Regions from separate parts of the Roseibium sp. AWQ4_290 genome, predicted to be linked through region 2. Evidence: predicted binding sites of a transcription regulator. Region 2 holds the regulator's gene; each other region holds the start of a gene.

Region 1 (3,939 bases), on a different contig from region 2:
GATATGTCGATGCCGGGAAGCTTTCGCCGCAACACTGGCAGGCGGGGCGCAAGCCAGAGCTGTGCCAGCGCGGGCAGCGCGGCAATATGCACCTTGTGAGGCGCACCATCCTGACGCAAATCGCGCACCGCCTGACTGAGGGCATCAAACACGTCCACGAAGGACGGCAAGGCCCTTTGCCCCACCGCAGTGAGCTGCACGCCTTTTGCGCTGCGGGCAAAAAGCGCCGCTCCGATCTCCTCTTCCAGCGACTTGATCTGCGCAGACACAGCCCCGGGTGTCACACCAAGCTCCTCGGCGGCCAGGGCAAATCCCCCCAATCTGGCGGCAGCTTCAAAGGCCCGCAATGCATTCAAGGACGGCAGCCTGGGGACCGGAGGGGAAACGGGCATCTCTAAGACCTATTTTTTCTAGCCCTTATTTTTCTAAAATCTGATTTGCAGCCTGGCAAGAGCCGCGCCACCCTTGCATCGACCTTGTTGGAGACCGTGCTATGCCCGTAACAGACCTCAGACCCTGGCTGCCTAAAGATGTGGCCACTCGCATTGATGACATCACCGGCAGCCTGCGTCTGCTGTCCTCCGGCCAGATCGCCGCACGGATCGATCAGCTTGTGGCGGAGAACTGCAAAATCCACGAGCAGGACTGCTTCAATCTCAATCCGGCCACCAATGTGATGAACCCGCGCGCAGAAGCGCTTCTGGCCAGCGGTCTCGGCTCCCGGCCTTCGCTTGGCTATCCGGGGGACAAATACGAAACCGGACTGGAAGCCATTGAGGAAATCGAGGTGATCGCCGCCGAACTTGCCCGGGCGGTGTTCAAGGCCAACTATGCGGAAATCCGCGTAGCCTCTGGCGCCCTTGCCAATCTCTATGCCTTTATGGCGGTCACCAAACCCGGAGACAGGATTATCGCGCCCCCTGCGCGCATTGGCGGGCATGTGACCCATCATGCCCCTGGCTGCGCCGGTCTTTATGGGCTGGACATATATGAAGCGCCGGTTGATGCGGATGGTTATTCGGTTGATCTGGAAGGCTTGCGGGCCCAGGCCCTGGACCTGCGCCCCAAGCTCATCACCATCGGCATGAGCCTGAACCTCTTTCCCCACCCGGTCTCAGAGATCCGGGCGATCGCCGATGAAGTAGGGGCTCTTGTCCTGTTCGACGCGGCCCATCAATGCGGCATGATCGCTGGCGGCGTCTTTGCCAATCCGCTGGAAGAAGGCGCTCATCTGATGACCATGAGCACCTATAAAAGCCTTGGCGGCCCGCCCAGTGGGCTGATCGTGACCAATGAGCAAAGCCTCTCCGAGCGGCTCGATGCCATCGCCTTTCCCGGCCTGACGGCAAATTTCGATGCGGCCAAATCCGCAGCCCTGGCCGTCTCCCTTCTGGACTGGCAAGACCATGGGGCCGCCTATGCGCAGGAAATGGCCGCCACAGCCAAGGCGCTTGCAGCCGCGCTGGCTGGGGAAGGCCTGCCGGTCTTCACAACCTCCCAAGGCGCGACGGCCTCCCACCAGTTCGCCCTGGAAGCTGCCGCCTTTGGTGGCGGGCAAAATGTTGCGAAGAAGCTGCGGCAGGCAGGCTTTCTGGCCTGCGGCATCGGCCTGCCCCTTGCCCCGGTGGACGGCGACATGAACGGATTGCGCCTCGGCACACCGGAGATTGTGCGCTGGGGCATGACGGTTGAGGACATGCCCCGTCTGGCCAGGCTTGTGGCCGAAGCCCTGCGCTCCAACAACCCGGCCGGCATGGCCGGGCGCGTTGCGGACTGGCGCCGGAGCTTTGACCAGCTGCATTTTATCCATGAATGAGAGGAGTTGAGGGGCAACTTAGCGCCCCCAGGCGCTCCGGAACTCGGCGTAACACCTGCGGCCCGGACAACCGTTTTCCTCGCAAAGTTTTGCACGGATACAGGAGTGTCATCGAACGATCACATCACCTTGACACTTTGGCGCCGAATTGGAACGGTGCAGAAAGTCTCACCCCCATTTCAAGCGCTGCTTGAAAAGATATGTGAGAAATCCGATCTGAGATTGCTGAAATCTATGTTTTGAAAGGCCCGTTGAATGGCATCATCCGATCCGACCCCTCTTGCGGCACCATCGCAAACCCTGCCGATGGTCAAGGCTGACCCTGCCGAGATTGCCCGGATCGGAGAGCGGATTGATTTGTCCGACCGAGCCGGTATTTCGGTTTTCGGCGATGGGGCCCAAAAGTCCGTGACCGACTATGCCGACCGTATTCTGGGCCAGATCCGCAACAAGGACATAGGTGATACCGGACAGCTTCTCAGCGACATTCTTCTGAAGGCCAAGAGCCTGGATCCTGCATCGCTGCAGCAAAAAGGGTTTTTGTCCCGTATCTTCGGCTCCGCCAAAGCAAGACTTGAGCGGTTCAAGCAGGAATTTGAGGATGTGTCCGGTCAGATCGACCGGATCGGGCTGGAATTGGACAAGCACAAGGACACGTTGCGGCGGGACATTGCCATGCTGGATGACCTGCATGAGGAAACCACGCAGTCCATCTTGAAGCTGGATGCCCATGTGGAGGCAGGCAAAGCCTTTGCCGAGCGCTACCGGAGCGAAGAGCTGCCGAAGCTGAAAGCGGCCGCTGAACAGACTGGCTCCCATGACGGCCTTCTGGAAGCCCAATCCTATCAGGACGCGGTTCAGGCGATCGACCGGCTTGAAAAAAGGATCTTCTATCTCCAGCAAGCCCGCCAGCTCGGTATCCAGCAATTGCCGCAAATCCGCATCGTGCAAGCTGGTGATGAAACCCTGATTGAGAACCTGCAAGCCACCTCGACCCTCACCGTTCCGGCCTGGAAACAAAAGATGGTTATTCTGCTCGGGCTCAACCGGCAGAAAGCGGCACTCGATATGCAAAAGCAGGTGACAGACACCACGAACCAGATGATCCGCGAAGCCAGCCAGATGATGAAGGATCAGGCGATTTCCATTGAAGAGCAATCCCAGCGCGGGATTGTCGATATCGAAACACTTCAGCAGGCGAACACGGACCTGATCGACACGATCCAGGGAGTGTTGCGCGTTCAGGAGGACGGCCGCCGGAAACGCGCGGATGCAGAACGGCAGATGGAGACCATGACTGCAGAACTGAAATCCGCCCTGACCAGCGCCAACTAGGGGAGCAGGCTTATGCCCCTTCGTCTGAATCTGAACGGCTTTCTGACGGCCGTCGCTTGCCTCGCCCTTGCCAGCTGCAATGTTGGCCCCGCCACACCGTTCAAGATTACTGCCGGTTCGGAAAACCGGGTGCTGCAGCCCATCGTGGAAGAATTCTGCAGCGAAAACGGCATGGACTGTACCTTTGCCTATCAAGGGTCTTTGGACATCGGCCTTGCGCTCGGCAGCCAGGAGGGCATCGACAGTGATGCGGTCTGGCCGGCGTCCAGCGTGTGGATCGACCTGTTCGACACCGGCCGCAGCGTCAAACACGCCACCTCCATTGCTCAAATGCCCGTCATTCTCGGGGTCCGCACGTCCAAGGCGCAGGAACTTGGCTGGGTCGGAACCGATGTCCGCATGGACGATATTCTGAAAGCCGTGCGCTCCGGCCAGCTCAAATTCCTGATGACATCGGCAACTCAGTCAAATTCCGGCGCCAGCGCCTATCTCGCCATGCTGTCGAGTGCCCTTGGCGGGGCTTCCGCTGTGATCGAACCGGGCGATCTCGACAAACCCGATGTGCAACGCACGGTGAGCGAGCTGCTGTCCGGTGTGGCCCGGTCTTCCGGGTCCTCCGGCTGGCTGGCCGATCTCTATGTCAAATCTGCAGCCGAAGGCACGCATTTCGATGCGATGTGGAACTATGAGGCCGTGCTGAAGGAGACCAATGACCAGCTCCGGCAATCGGGCGATGAACTTCTTTACGCAGTCTATCCGGCCGATGGTGTTGCAATTGCCGATTCTCC
Region 2 (3,939 bases):
AGCGTCCAAGATGCAGGCCATCTTCCACCATGTCCTGCCACTGGCCATGCCGGGCATTTTGACCGGCACCATCATTGGTCTGGCCCAGGCTCTTGGGGAGACCGCGCCGCTGCTGCTGATCGGGATGGTCGGCTTTGTGGCCCGTGGGTATCCGGACGGGCTCGTCTCCGGCTTCATGGACCCGAACTCCGCCATGCCGGCCCAGATCTACACCTGGGCGGCCCGGGCCGACTATGCCTTTTACGAGAAGGCCTGGGGCGGGATTATTGTGCTCCTGATTTTCCTTCTTTCCATGAACATTCTCGCAATCATCCTGCGCCGCAGGTTTGAGCGCCGCTGGTAAGGATTGATCCGATGAACGAGATGCCGACGATTGAACAGGCGAAAGAGATGACCGACAGCAAGATTTCCGCCAACAAGGTCCAGGTCTATTACGGCGACACCCATGCCATCAAAGACGTGGATATTGAAATCCAGCCGCGTTCCGTTACGGCCTTCATTGGCCCGTCCGGCTGTGGCAAGTCGACCTTCCTGCGCACCTTGAATCGCATGAACGACACCATAGATATCTGTCGTGTCGAAGGCTCCATCAAGATTGACGGCGAAGACATTTACGATCCGAAGGTCGATCCGGTGCAGCTGCGAGCCAAGGTGGGCATGGTGTTCCAGAAGCCGAACCCGTTCCCGAAGTCGATCTACGACAATATTGCCTATGGTCCGCGGATCCACGGCCTGTCCCGCAACAAGGCGGAACTGGACGATATCGTGGCCTCGAGCCTGCAGAAGGCCGGCCTTTGGGAAGAAGTCAAGAACCGGCTGGATGAGCCGGGAACAGGCATGTCCGGCGGACAGCAACAGCGTCTGTGCATTGCGCGCGCAATTGCCGTCAGCCCGGAAGTGATCCTGATGGATGAACCATGTTCTGCACTTGATCCCATTGCTACGGCAAAGGTTGAGGAACTGATCGACGAGCTGCGCGAAAACTACACGATCGTGATCGTGACCCACTCCATGCAGCAGGCGGCCCGTGTCTCTCAGCGCACCGCGTTTTTCCACCTGGGAATTCTGGTTGAGGAAGGTCAGACAGAAGACATCTTTACCAACCCGCAGGACAAACGCACGCAGGATTACATCACCGGACGCTTTGGCTAAGCGTATTTGCGAAATCTGAAGGGGACACAGGATGTCTGAACATACAGTCTCGGCTTATGACGAGGAACTGACTGCCATGGCCGGCAAAGTCGCCGAGATGGGCGGCCTTGCAGAACGGGCGTTCGCGGATGCGGTGCATGCGCTGGTCAACCAGGATCTTGATCTGGCCAAGGCTACCATTTCCGGCGATGAACGCCTGGATGGGTTGCATCAGGACGTGGAGATGAAGCTGATCGAGATGATCGCCCGCCGCCAGCCCATGGGGCAGGACCTGCGCGAGATCACTGCCGCCAGCCGCATCGCCAATGACCTGGAGCGGGTGGGCGACCTGGCCAAGAACGTGGCCAAGCGTGTGATTGCCATCGATAGCAATCTCCAGTCCAAAAAGCTGGCCATCGGGGTCGAGCACATGACCGAGCTGGCCCTGTCCCAGCTCAAGCAGGTGCTTGACGCCTATACGCGGCGCGATGCCGAGGCGGCGCGCCGGGTGCAGGAAGGGGACGCGGAAGTCGACGCGATCTATACTTCCCTTTTCCGGGAATTGCTCACCTACATGATGGAAGACCCGCGGGTGATCACCCAATGTGTCCATTTGCTGTTCTGCGCCAAGAACATCGAGCGGATCGGGGATCACGCGACCAATATTGCGGAGAATGTCTTCTTCATGGTCACAGGCGAGCGTCTGCCGGAAGAGCGGGAAAAGCTCGACGAAACGACCAGCGCATAAACCTCTGCAAAAAACAGTGCGCAATTTCCGGCCGGCGCCTGGGCGCCGGCCGCCTAGACGGAGCAAGAACGAATGCCGAAGGTCCTCATCGTTGAAGACGAAGAACCGCTCAGCCTTCTCTTGAGATACAATCTGGAAGCGGAAGGATATCAGGTGGATTCCTGTGTCCGAGGCGATGAGGCGGAAATCCGCCTGCGGGAAAGCCTGCCGGATCTGCTGCTTCTGGACTGGATGCTGCCGGGCCTGTCCGGCATTGAACTGTGCCGCCGCCTGCGCACCCGCGAGGACACCGAGCGCCTGCCGGTTATCATGCTGACGGCGCGGGGCGAGGAAGCGGAGCGGATCCGCGGCCTGTCGACCGGGGCAGATGACTATGTGGTCAAGCCGTTCTCCGTGCCGGAGCTGATGGCGCGGGTCCGTGCGATCCTACGCCGGGCCAGCCCGGAAGTGGTCTCCACGATGTTGCGTTCCGGCGATATTGAACTGGACCGGGAAACCCACCGGGTCCGGCGCAATACCAAGGAAATCCACCTGGGCCCGACCGAGTTCCGCCTGCTGGAGTTCCTGATGACGTCGCCTGGGCGGGTGTTTTCCCGCGAGCAGCTTCTGGACGGTGTCTGGGGTCATGATGTCTATGTGGACGAGCGCACGGTTGATGTGCATGTGGGCCGTCTGCGCAAAGCCCTCAACAGGGGCAAGGCCAAGGACCCGATCCGCACGGTCCGCGGCGCGGGCTACGCCTTCAACGATCAGTTTTCAGCTGTCGGCTGATATCAACCTCACCAAACAGGACCCTATTCGACCGTGACATGAGAGCGTTCCGCAAGGAACGGGTCACAGGGTGATGTGCGGCTTCGTCCAAGACGCGCGACACGGCGGAACGCTCTCGTGTCGTAGCTTAAGGTGGCTCCTACCAACCTCAATAGATAGGAACCGATCTGACCGTGTTTGGGGACTGTTCGTCAAGGAGCAGGTTGCAGGGCGATATGGTTTATCGTTCAAAACTTGGGACGCAGCTGAACAGTCCTCAAACACGGCCTCGGTGGCCTGCTCCGGCCCGCCGGACTGCGTTGCGCCGCTTGAACGGCCAACAGGCCGGTCTGCGTGCCTCTCCTTGCCGGTGAACTTGCCCACTCCAATAGGGACCTTTTGGGTGAGGTTGGCATGGGGCCTAGTAGGGGGCTGGAAAATAAAAGCACGCTTCAAACTGAAAAGCCCGCCAAAATGGCGGGCTTTTCTCGTTTAAAAGAAGGTGGGGCGTCAGCCGGCCTTCGCAATCACTTTGCGGTCGCGGCGGCGGTCAGCGACCGGCTGGTAGGCGATCTTGCAGTGATGGGTGCAATAGGGAACACCGGCTTCGGACTGGCGGCCGCAGAAGTAGAAGTCGTCCGTCGCCGGGTCGCCGATCGGCCATTTGCAGGTGCGCTCGGTCAGCGTCAGGATCGTGGCACGCTGGGAGATCGGCACCACCAGTTCGGCCACCGGCTCTGGCTTGATCTCTGCAACGGGCGCAGGGGCTGTATCCGCCTTGAGCGCCGTCGCCCCAATTGTTTGCGGCGGCTGCTGGGCCGGCTTCTTCGGAGCTGAGCTGGTGTTGGTGTTGCTGGCGGTTGCAGAGCGCGGCCGACGGGGCTTGGTGCTTGCGCTTGAGGTCTTTGCCCGCCCGGACAGGCCAAGCCGGTGAACCTTGCCGATCACGGCATTCCGGGTGACGCCTCCAAGCTCGCCAGCGATCTGGCTTGCGCTCAAGCCGTCACCCCAAAGTTTCTTGAGGAGTTCAACCCGTTCGTTTGTCCAACTCATTGCCCGCACCTTTTATTGCGGCCTCTGCGGCCATTAACCCCGTATTAAGCATGCTGGTGCATGCCTAAGTGTGGCATATCTAGTATCTTCGAGTGATTTGCCTTACGAGATGTCGTGTCTGATTGGTCACAGATTACAATAACGTTAATTTGTGAGGCAACCATTGGGCCCAAACCAGTTGGGGATGAAGGGACTTTTCCCCAAGTATGGCGAGGGTATTGAGAATTTTACGAATTCTGTTCCGGTGACTCTACGTA
Region 3 (3,939 bases), on a different contig from region 2:
AGCGTCCAGTCTATATTCTGCAGGATGTCATCGAAGGCCAGCCCGGCACTCCGGCAAGCCAAAGTACCAACGAAGCGCAAACGGACGATCCGGCTGCCACTGCCTCCAGCAAGGACACACATGCTGGCTGATGCGAACCGGCAACGCCTGAAGACCGAAACCGCCGCCGCCGGAAAATTTGCCATTGTCGGCGTGGTGGCCACCCTCACCCATGCGGTGGTCGCCTCAGGACTCTTCAAGAGCGGGCTGCTGCCGGTGGTCCCATCCAACATTGGCGGGTTTCTGGCCGCCTTCACGGTCTCCTTCAGCGGCCACTATTTCTGGAGCTTCAGCCACCTGAAACGCGCCGGAACCTTTTTGAAAACCATTGTCCGCTTCCTGATCATCTCGGTGAGCGGTTTTGCCTTGAATTCCACAATTCTGGCGCTGTGGCTCACCTTTGCCCCCTGGCCGAAGATCTACGGCCTCTGGCTGGCCATTGCGGTTGTGCCCGCCTTTTCGTTTCTAGGCGCCCGGCTCTGGGCTTTTTCGCACCGGTCCGCAGATCCCGCCGCCGACCCTCTTGCCCCTGAAGATCCCTGACCATGACAAAGCTTTCCGGTGCGCAGGCGGCCTTGCTCTATGCTGTTTGCGTCTGTCTGCTCTATGGCCTTGTGCCCAGCCTGACCTTTCCCGGCCCGCCGCTGGATGTGGTGGAAGGCTTTGCCTGGGGGCGGGAACTTCAGCTCGGCTATACCAAACATCCCCCCATGCAGGCCTGGCTGCTGGAAGCAACCTACTTTCTGTCCGGCGGCCATTATTTCGGGGGCTACTGGCTAAGCGCCCTGTCCGCCGGTCTCGGTTATTTCTTCATCTGGCAGCTCGCCCGCCGTCTCGGCATGAACCAGCAACAAGCCTTCTGGGCGCTGGTGCTGACCAGCGTCACCTTCTACTTCACTCTGCCGATGCCGGAGTTCAATCCAAACATCCTGCAGATCCCGGTCTGGAGCGGCATGATCCTGCTGTTCTGGCGTGTTCTGGAGAAGGACCGGCTGAGCGACTGGCTGCTTCTGGGCATAGTGGCAGCCTTCGGACTGTATACGAAATATTTCGTGATGCTTCTGATCGGCACGATTGGGCTTTATATGCTGGTCTTCGCAGAGGCCAGACGGCTCCTCAGGCGGCCCGGCCCCTGGCTGTGTGCGCTGGTCTGCCTCATTCTGCTGGTGCCCCATTTCCTATGGCTTTTGAAAACCGGTTTCCTGACCCTCGACTATGCGGCCAGCCGCAGCAAACCCGCGTCTTCACTGATCGGTCACGTCTACAACCCGCTGAATTTCCTCGCAGCCCAAATCGGAAACCACGCAGGCCTCTTTCTTGTCGGTCTGACCGGATTCGGCTGGGCGGGCCTCAAACATTTCCGCTCCGACCGGCCCGCCCAGGCCGTGCCACTGGCCCCGCCCGGCGACCGGTTCCTGCTTTGGTTCGCCTTCCTGCCACTGGCCGTTGTTCTCTTGGCCTCCGCGCTGACCGGAAACGAGTTTGAGCACATGTGGGGCACGCCGATGTTTGTCCTGTCCGGGATCATTGCCGTAAGGTTCGCTGCCCTCCCGGGCCTGTGGGCCTTCCCCAGACGCGCCCTTGCCGCCGCCCTCGCCATTCAGGCGCTTTTCCTCGGCATCTTTGCCGGACAGGCCGTACTCGAACCCTATTGGAAGGAAAAACAGACCCGCATGCACTATCCGGCCCAGGCGGTTGCAGAAACGCTGGCGAAAGTCTGGCACACAGAGATGGGCACGGATCTGGCCTATGTGGCCGGTGACATGTGGTCCGCTGCAAATGTCACGCTCTATGCGCCCGGACGGCCCTCCATGTTCTATCTGCACAGCCGCCGTCTCAGCCCCTGGATTGCGTTTGAGGATGTGCAGACAAAAGGCCTGATGATCGTCTGGCGGGGCGACAGGGACCGGCCCCTCAACGAAGTGCTTGCCTATTATCCCAAGGCGGTCCGCCAGGGCAGCCAGACCTTCCGCTATCTCTCCGGGGCGGCCATCCCTCCCGTCCGGGTGAACTGGGTCATCATTCCTCCGGGCAAGGTGGCCAAAGCGCCGGTCCAATAGACAACGCCGGGCGCATCCTGTCTGATCTTTCTGCGATCCGGGTGCTCAGATCATAGCAAACTGGCAAAAGTGTCAAAAAACTTACATGGTTAAGCTGTTCACACTCTGGGAGAGATGACTCTCTGCCTGTTGACACAAGACTGACCGGCATGTGCCCGAAAGGCATCATTCTTGTTGCGGCAGACCGAGGTTCATGGATGTGAGTTTTGATAAGGACTGATGGATGACCGAGGACAGCGCAAAGAGCTGGGTTGAGGCCGAATGGGCCGATTCCCTTGATGAAGAACTGGAAATGGAAATTGACGACGGTCTCGTTGCCAGGGACCTGCAGTTCATTTCGGACAAGAAGCACAAGTCCCCTATCGACCGGAGCACCTATTTCCATGAATTGCTCCGCCTGCAGGCGGAACTGGTCAAGCTTCAGGACTGGGTGCAGCATACGGGGGAGAAGATCGTCATTGTCTTTGAAGGCCGGGATGCGGCCGGCAAGGGCGGCGTGATCAAACGGATCACCCAGCGTCTCAACCCCCGGGTCTGCCGGGTTGTTGCGCTGCCAGCTCCGACCGAGCGGGAAAAGAGCCAGTGGTATTTCCAGCGCTATGTGCCTCATCTGCCAGCGGCAGGGGAAATCGTCCTGTTTGACCGGTCCTGGTACAACCGTTCCGGGGTGGAGCGGGTGATGGGCTTTGCCAGCGAAGATCAGGTGGAGCAGTTCTTCAACGATGTCCCCGAATTCGAACGCATGATCGTGCGCTCCGGCGTCCGGCTGATCAAATACTGGTTCTCTATTACGGATGAAGAGCAGCAGCTGCGCTTCCTGATGCGCATCCATGATCCCTTGAAACAGTGGAAACTGTCGCCGATGGACCTGGAATCGCGCATCCGCTGGGAAGACTATACCAAGGCCAAGGAAGAGACGTTCGAGCGCACCAATATTCCTGAAGCCCCCTGGTTCATCGTGGAAGGCAATGACAAGAAACAGGCCCGGCTGAACTGTATCAGCCACCTTCTGTCACAAATGCCTTACGAAGAGGTGCCCCACGATCCGATTTCCCTGCCTGAGCGGCGTTTCAACCCGGACTATGAGCGCAAAGTGCTGCCCGAACACCTCTACGTTCCGCAGAAATTCTGACGCCTTTGACCCAACGACACAACCGTGATCTCCCGGCCCTTGCGGGCCGGGATTTTTCATGCGACCTCAAGACCAAGATATAAAGGATTTCAAGACCGGCGAGGTCCGGGGCACGGGAGGCAGTATCATGAACGGCAGCAAAGTCCGCTGGGGCATCATCTCAACTGCAAAAATCGGCCGGGAAAAGGTTGTTCCCGGCATCAAGGCATCCCGGACAGGGCAGGCGGCGGCGATTGCCTCGCGCGATCTCGGCCGTGGCCGCAAGGCCGCAGAGGCACTAGGGATCGGCAAGGCCTATGGCTCCTATGAAGAACTGTTCGCCGACCCTGATATTGACGCGGTCTATAACCCGCTGCCGAACCACATGCATGTGCCGGTAACCCTTCAGGCCGTGGCCGCCGGCAAACATGTTCTGTGCGAAAAACCTGTTGCCCTGAGCGCCCGTGAGGCCAAGGCGCTGCTGGAGCTTCCCAAGGACCGGCTGGTGGCCGAAGGCTTCATGGTGCGCGCCCATCCACAATGGATCCGCGCCCGCGAGATTGTCAGGTCGGGGGAACTGGGTGAGCTGAAATCCATCCAGGGCTTTTTCAGCTATTTCAACGCTGATCCGGACAATATCCGCAACCGGGCGGATATGGGCGGCGGCGCCCTGATGGATATCGGCTGCTACACCATGCTGGCAGGCCGGTATTTCTTTGACGCCGAACC
Region 4 (3,939 bases), on a different contig from region 2:
TTCTGGCTGCCCGGCATTCGGCCGAAACCTCGAATGAAGCCAAATCCCGCTTTCTGGCCACGGTCAGCCATGAGATCCGCACCCCCCTGAACGGCATTCTGGGCATGGCCTCTCTGCTGAAGGACACTCGCGTGACCAAGGAGCAGGGCGCCTATATCGATGCGCTGGAAACCTCCGGAGAGACCCTGCTTCTCCTGATTGACGAGGTGCTCGACTTTTCCAAGGTGGAGGCGGGCAAGCTGGACATTCAGCTGGCGCCAGTGAAAGCCGGGGCGCTGGCAGAACATGTGGTGGAGCTGCTGGCCCCGAAAGCCCATGCCAAGGGCTTGGAAATTGGCATGATGCTGGACCCGTGCCTGCCCGAAGAGCTGACCCTGGATGCAACCCGGGTTCGTCAGATCCTGTTCAACCTGATCGGCAATGGGATCAAATTTACAGATGAGGGCGGCGTGGCAGTTGAACTGACCGGCCAGCCCAATCCCGTGGGCGGCAGTTTTCTGGCCATTGATGTGCGTGATACCGGCATCGGTTTTGACGAGGCCGAGGCGGAACGGTTGTTCAAGGAATTCGAACAGGTGGATCACGGCCCGGCGCGCAAATTCGGCGGCACCGGACTGGGGCTGGCCATTGCCCAGCGTCTGGTCCGGCTGATGGGCGGCCAGATCACCGCCCGGCCCGGCGCAGAGGGCGGCGGTCATTTCCGGGTCACCCTGCCTATTCCCGAAGTCCTGAACGAAAGCGAAGATCCGCGTCTGGCGGCTCTTTCGGGCCGCAGCATCGTCTTTGTCACCAACAGCCGGATCGAATGCCCGCTGCTGGCCAGGCGTCTGGAGCGCCACCGGGCGGATGTTTCCATTCAAGTGCCCGGCAGCCCGACCCTGGAAAAGGCGCTTGCGGGCGCAGATCTTCTGGTGGTCGACAATGCGGCCCTGTCGGACAGCGGCGGCTGGCTGGCCTCCGCCCGGCTGGCCGGGTGCCCGGTTCCCGCCATAGTGCTGATTTCACCGGGCGAACGGGACCGGCTCGCGGATCTGCGCTCGGCCGGCTATGCCGCCTATCTGATCCGCCCAGTGCGGATCGAGACCCTGGTTCAGGTGTTTTCCGGCCTCTTGAGTGGCTCCGCCCAGGACCATGCCTGGGAGGCCGGAGCCGATCCTGTCAGCACGGAAGCGTCCGCGCGCCGCCCTGCGGCGCCCGCCCGGCCTCTGCGCCTGCTTGTGGCTGAAGACAACGATATCAACCGGCTGCTCAGCGAAGCCATGCTGCGCAAGCTCGGCCATGTACCGGTGATGGTGGTCGATGGGGAGGCAGCGGTCGCAGAGGCGTCCTCCGGCGGCTTTGATGCCATCTTGATGGACCTGCACATGCCCGGTCTCGACGGGTTTGAAGCGATCCGCAAGATCCGCGAAGAAGAGATGGCCCATGGGCGTCCTCCCGTACCGGTGCTGATCGTCACTGCCGATGTGATGCAGGATGCCCGCGACAAGGCCGTAGAGATGGGGGCTGCCGGATATCTGACCAAGCCCCTGTCCGCGGACGCCATTTCAGCGGCCCTCGACAGCATCGCCCGCTAAAGGATCTTGCTTTTGAACCTGAGGGCCACCACGGCCGGAGCAGATCCGGGTCTGGGGCCGGGGTTTGGTCTGACTGCGGCAATGTTCCAGTTTTCACTTATCCAATGCTCATATACACTTCCGCGATGGGATATCCGGAAATCAACCCGGCTGTCATCCAGCTGTAGGAAAGATGTGTTCTAGGACGCGTTTAAAGCATGTGGGCCCGCGCCGGAGATCCTGTACCGGCGAACGTAAAAAGACACGTGAAACAGCTTGCAAGCTGTGAAACGGACCACGTGCCGCTGAAGGAATGCAAGAGGGTAGACTGTCCATGATGCGTGAAGGACTTTTTTCTCCGAAGAAACTGGTGCGCAAATTTTCGCCAGCTCTGCGCGCTGACGCTGCGGCCTCAACGCATATGCGCCCGGGAGCGCCAGTCCACACACCGGGCGAGACGCTCGGCCGCATCGGCTCGCTGGAAGTGCGTCTGGCGCGCAATTTCAAGGAAGTGAAAAAGGCGCAACGGCTGCGCTATCAGGTCTTTTATGAAGAAATGTCCGCCATTGCCGATGCCCATACCCAGGCAACCCGGCGCGATGCGGACCCGTTTGACACCTATTGCGACCATCTTCTTGTCGTGGATCACGCATCCTTGAAACGCAACAAACTGGGCCGGTTGAAACCGCAGATCGTCGGCACCTACCGGGTGCTGCGCCAGGAGATTGCCGATCGCCATGGCGGCTTCTACACCTCTGCCGAATATGATATCCAGCGCCTGATCGATGCCAATCCGGGCAAGCGGTTTATGGAACTGGGCCGGTCCTGCGTGCTCAAGCCCTACCGCAACAAAAAAACGGTTGAACTGCTGTGGCACGGCATCTGGTCCTATGTGCTGCGGCACAAGATCGACGTCATGCTTGGGTGTGCTTCCATTGAAGGCACCCAGCCCGATGCACTGGCAGAGCAGCTCTCCTTCCTGCATCACGCCTCACGCGCGCCAGAAGAATGGCGTGCACGGGCCGTTCAGGACCGCTATGTGGAAATGAACCGCCTCGCCTCTGAAGACATCAACCAGAAAGCCGCCCTGCGCGCCCTGCCGCCTCTGGTCAAGGGCTACCTGCGGCTCGGGGCCTTTATCGGCGACGGCGCGGTGATCGACCACCAGTTCGGAACCACCGACATTCTCATCATCATGCCGGTCAGCGAACTCAACACCCGCTACGTGAATTACTACGGCGCCGACGCAAGCCGTTACGCAAGCTGATGCCGGTGTGGTGGACTTGAAATACGCCTGATTTTTGCAACGCGCGCCGTCGCGTATTTCAGTTCCGAAAACCTCATTAGAAACATAGGTTTGCTGGTCACCTTCTTTACTCTGAAGTTCGTTCGGAGCGTGCCGGGAAATGAGACGAGCTTCAGATTCAGGTGGCTCGTAAAAACTGCCATCAGCAAAGCGACGGATCTGCCCGCCGGAATCTGGCACTATGGAATTGCACGGGAAGGGCGAAGCCTTAACGCCCCCTTAAATTGCCGCATTCTATCTTCATCACCGGGGACCGGTTTTCAACCGGACATGATGACGGGACGAATGAGCGATGGCGCCTCGGGCGAAACGCCAGGCACGGATTGAGCCGACCTTCGGGGAAACGGACAGCACTCTGCTTGACCTGCGCCTTGGGCCGCAGGACCGCCCAACTGCACCCGCCTCCAAATCCGGTGCCAAACCCAAACGCAAGACTGCCGGCGCCCGCACCCGCAAGAAAGCACCAGCCAAAAAGACGGGAAAACCCTCCAAACCGAAAGCCGCAACCGGCAGATCCCGGGGCACAAAACCCCGGCAGAGCAAAGGCCGGGGCAGTCGGTCCGGAGCAAAGCGGCGCAGCAGTGTGCGCGGCTTCCGTTTGCGCATTCCCCCGGTGGTCGGCAGGCTGTTCAAGCGCAGTCTTTACTGGAGCGCGGTTCTTGGCATCTGGGGCGTGATCGCCGTGGTCTGCGTAGTCGGCTACTATGCCGCCTATCTGCCGCCGACCTCCGAGTGGCAAGTGCCGGCCCGGCCCCCCAATGTGAAAATTGTGGCTGGAAACGGAGATCTGATTGCCAACCGCGGCGACACGGGCGGCGAGGCGGTACGGCTGGAACAGCTGCCCCCCTATCTGCCCAATGCGGTCATTGCCATTGAGGACCGCCGCTACCGCTCCCATTTCGGCGTCGACCCGGTGGGCCTGCTGCGGGCCGTCTACACCAACCTGACTGCCGGGCGTGTGTCCCAGGGCGGCTCGACCCTGACCCAGCAGCTGGCCAAGAATCTGTTTCTGGAACCGGACCGCACCGTGAAGCGCAAGATCCAGGAACTGGTGCTCGCCTTCTGGCTGGAAGCGGAATA

The links. Region 2 encodes PhoB, which activates phosphate uptake and scavenging genes when phosphate is short. Its sites were predicted from a motif close to TGTCATNNANCTGTCAT; they were not measured.
Region 1: the regulator PhoB is predicted to act here: its motif matches at 1,923-1,939, upstream of ACXAH0_RS11165 (toxic anion resistance protein).
Region 3: the regulator PhoB is predicted to act here: its motif matches at 2,170-2,186, upstream of ppk2 (polyphosphate kinase 2).
Region 4: the regulator PhoB is predicted to act here: its motif matches at 1,726-1,742, upstream of olsB (l-ornithine N(alpha)-acyltransferase).

Annotation. Positions count from the first base shown of each region.
Region 1 covers NZ_JBSWYG010000009.1:142,411-146,349, forward strand. The annotation lists gene ACXAH0_RS11155 (LysR family transcriptional regulator) at 1-392, opposite strand, end outside; gene ACXAH0_RS11160 (aminotransferase class I/II-fold pyridoxal phosphate-dependent enzyme) at 494-1,816, shown strand; gene ACXAH0_RS11165 (toxic anion resistance protein) at 2,072-3,151, shown strand; gene ACXAH0_RS11170 (substrate-binding domain-containing protein) at 3,164-3,939, shown strand, end outside.
Region 2 covers NZ_JBSWYG010000030.1:21,033-24,971, forward strand. The annotation lists gene pstA (phosphate ABC transporter permease PstA) at 1-343, shown strand, start outside; gene pstB (phosphate ABC transporter ATP-binding protein PstB) at 355-1,152, shown strand; gene phoU (phosphate signaling complex protein PhoU) at 1,184-1,879, shown strand; gene phoB (phosphate regulon transcriptional regulator PhoB) at 1,952-2,650, shown strand; gene ACXAH0_RS23260 (GcrA family cell cycle regulator) at 3,140-3,682, opposite strand.
Region 3 covers NZ_JBSWYG010000031.1:24,449-28,387, reverse strand. The annotation lists gene ACXAH0_RS23515 (glycosyltransferase family 2 protein) at 1-131, shown strand, start outside; gene ACXAH0_RS23510 (GtrA family protein) at 148-582, shown strand; gene ACXAH0_RS23505 (glycosyltransferase family 39 protein) at 585-2,099, shown strand; gene ppk2 (polyphosphate kinase 2) at 2,323-3,231, shown strand; gene ACXAH0_RS23495 (Gfo/Idh/MocA family protein) at 3,359-3,939, shown strand, end outside.
Region 4 covers NZ_JBSWYG010000013.1:88,366-92,304, forward strand. The annotation lists gene ACXAH0_RS14510 (hybrid sensor histidine kinase/response regulator) at 1-1,574, shown strand, start outside; gene olsB (l-ornithine N(alpha)-acyltransferase) at 1,888-2,820, shown strand; gene ACXAH0_RS14520 (transglycosylase domain-containing protein) at 3,152-3,939, shown strand, end outside.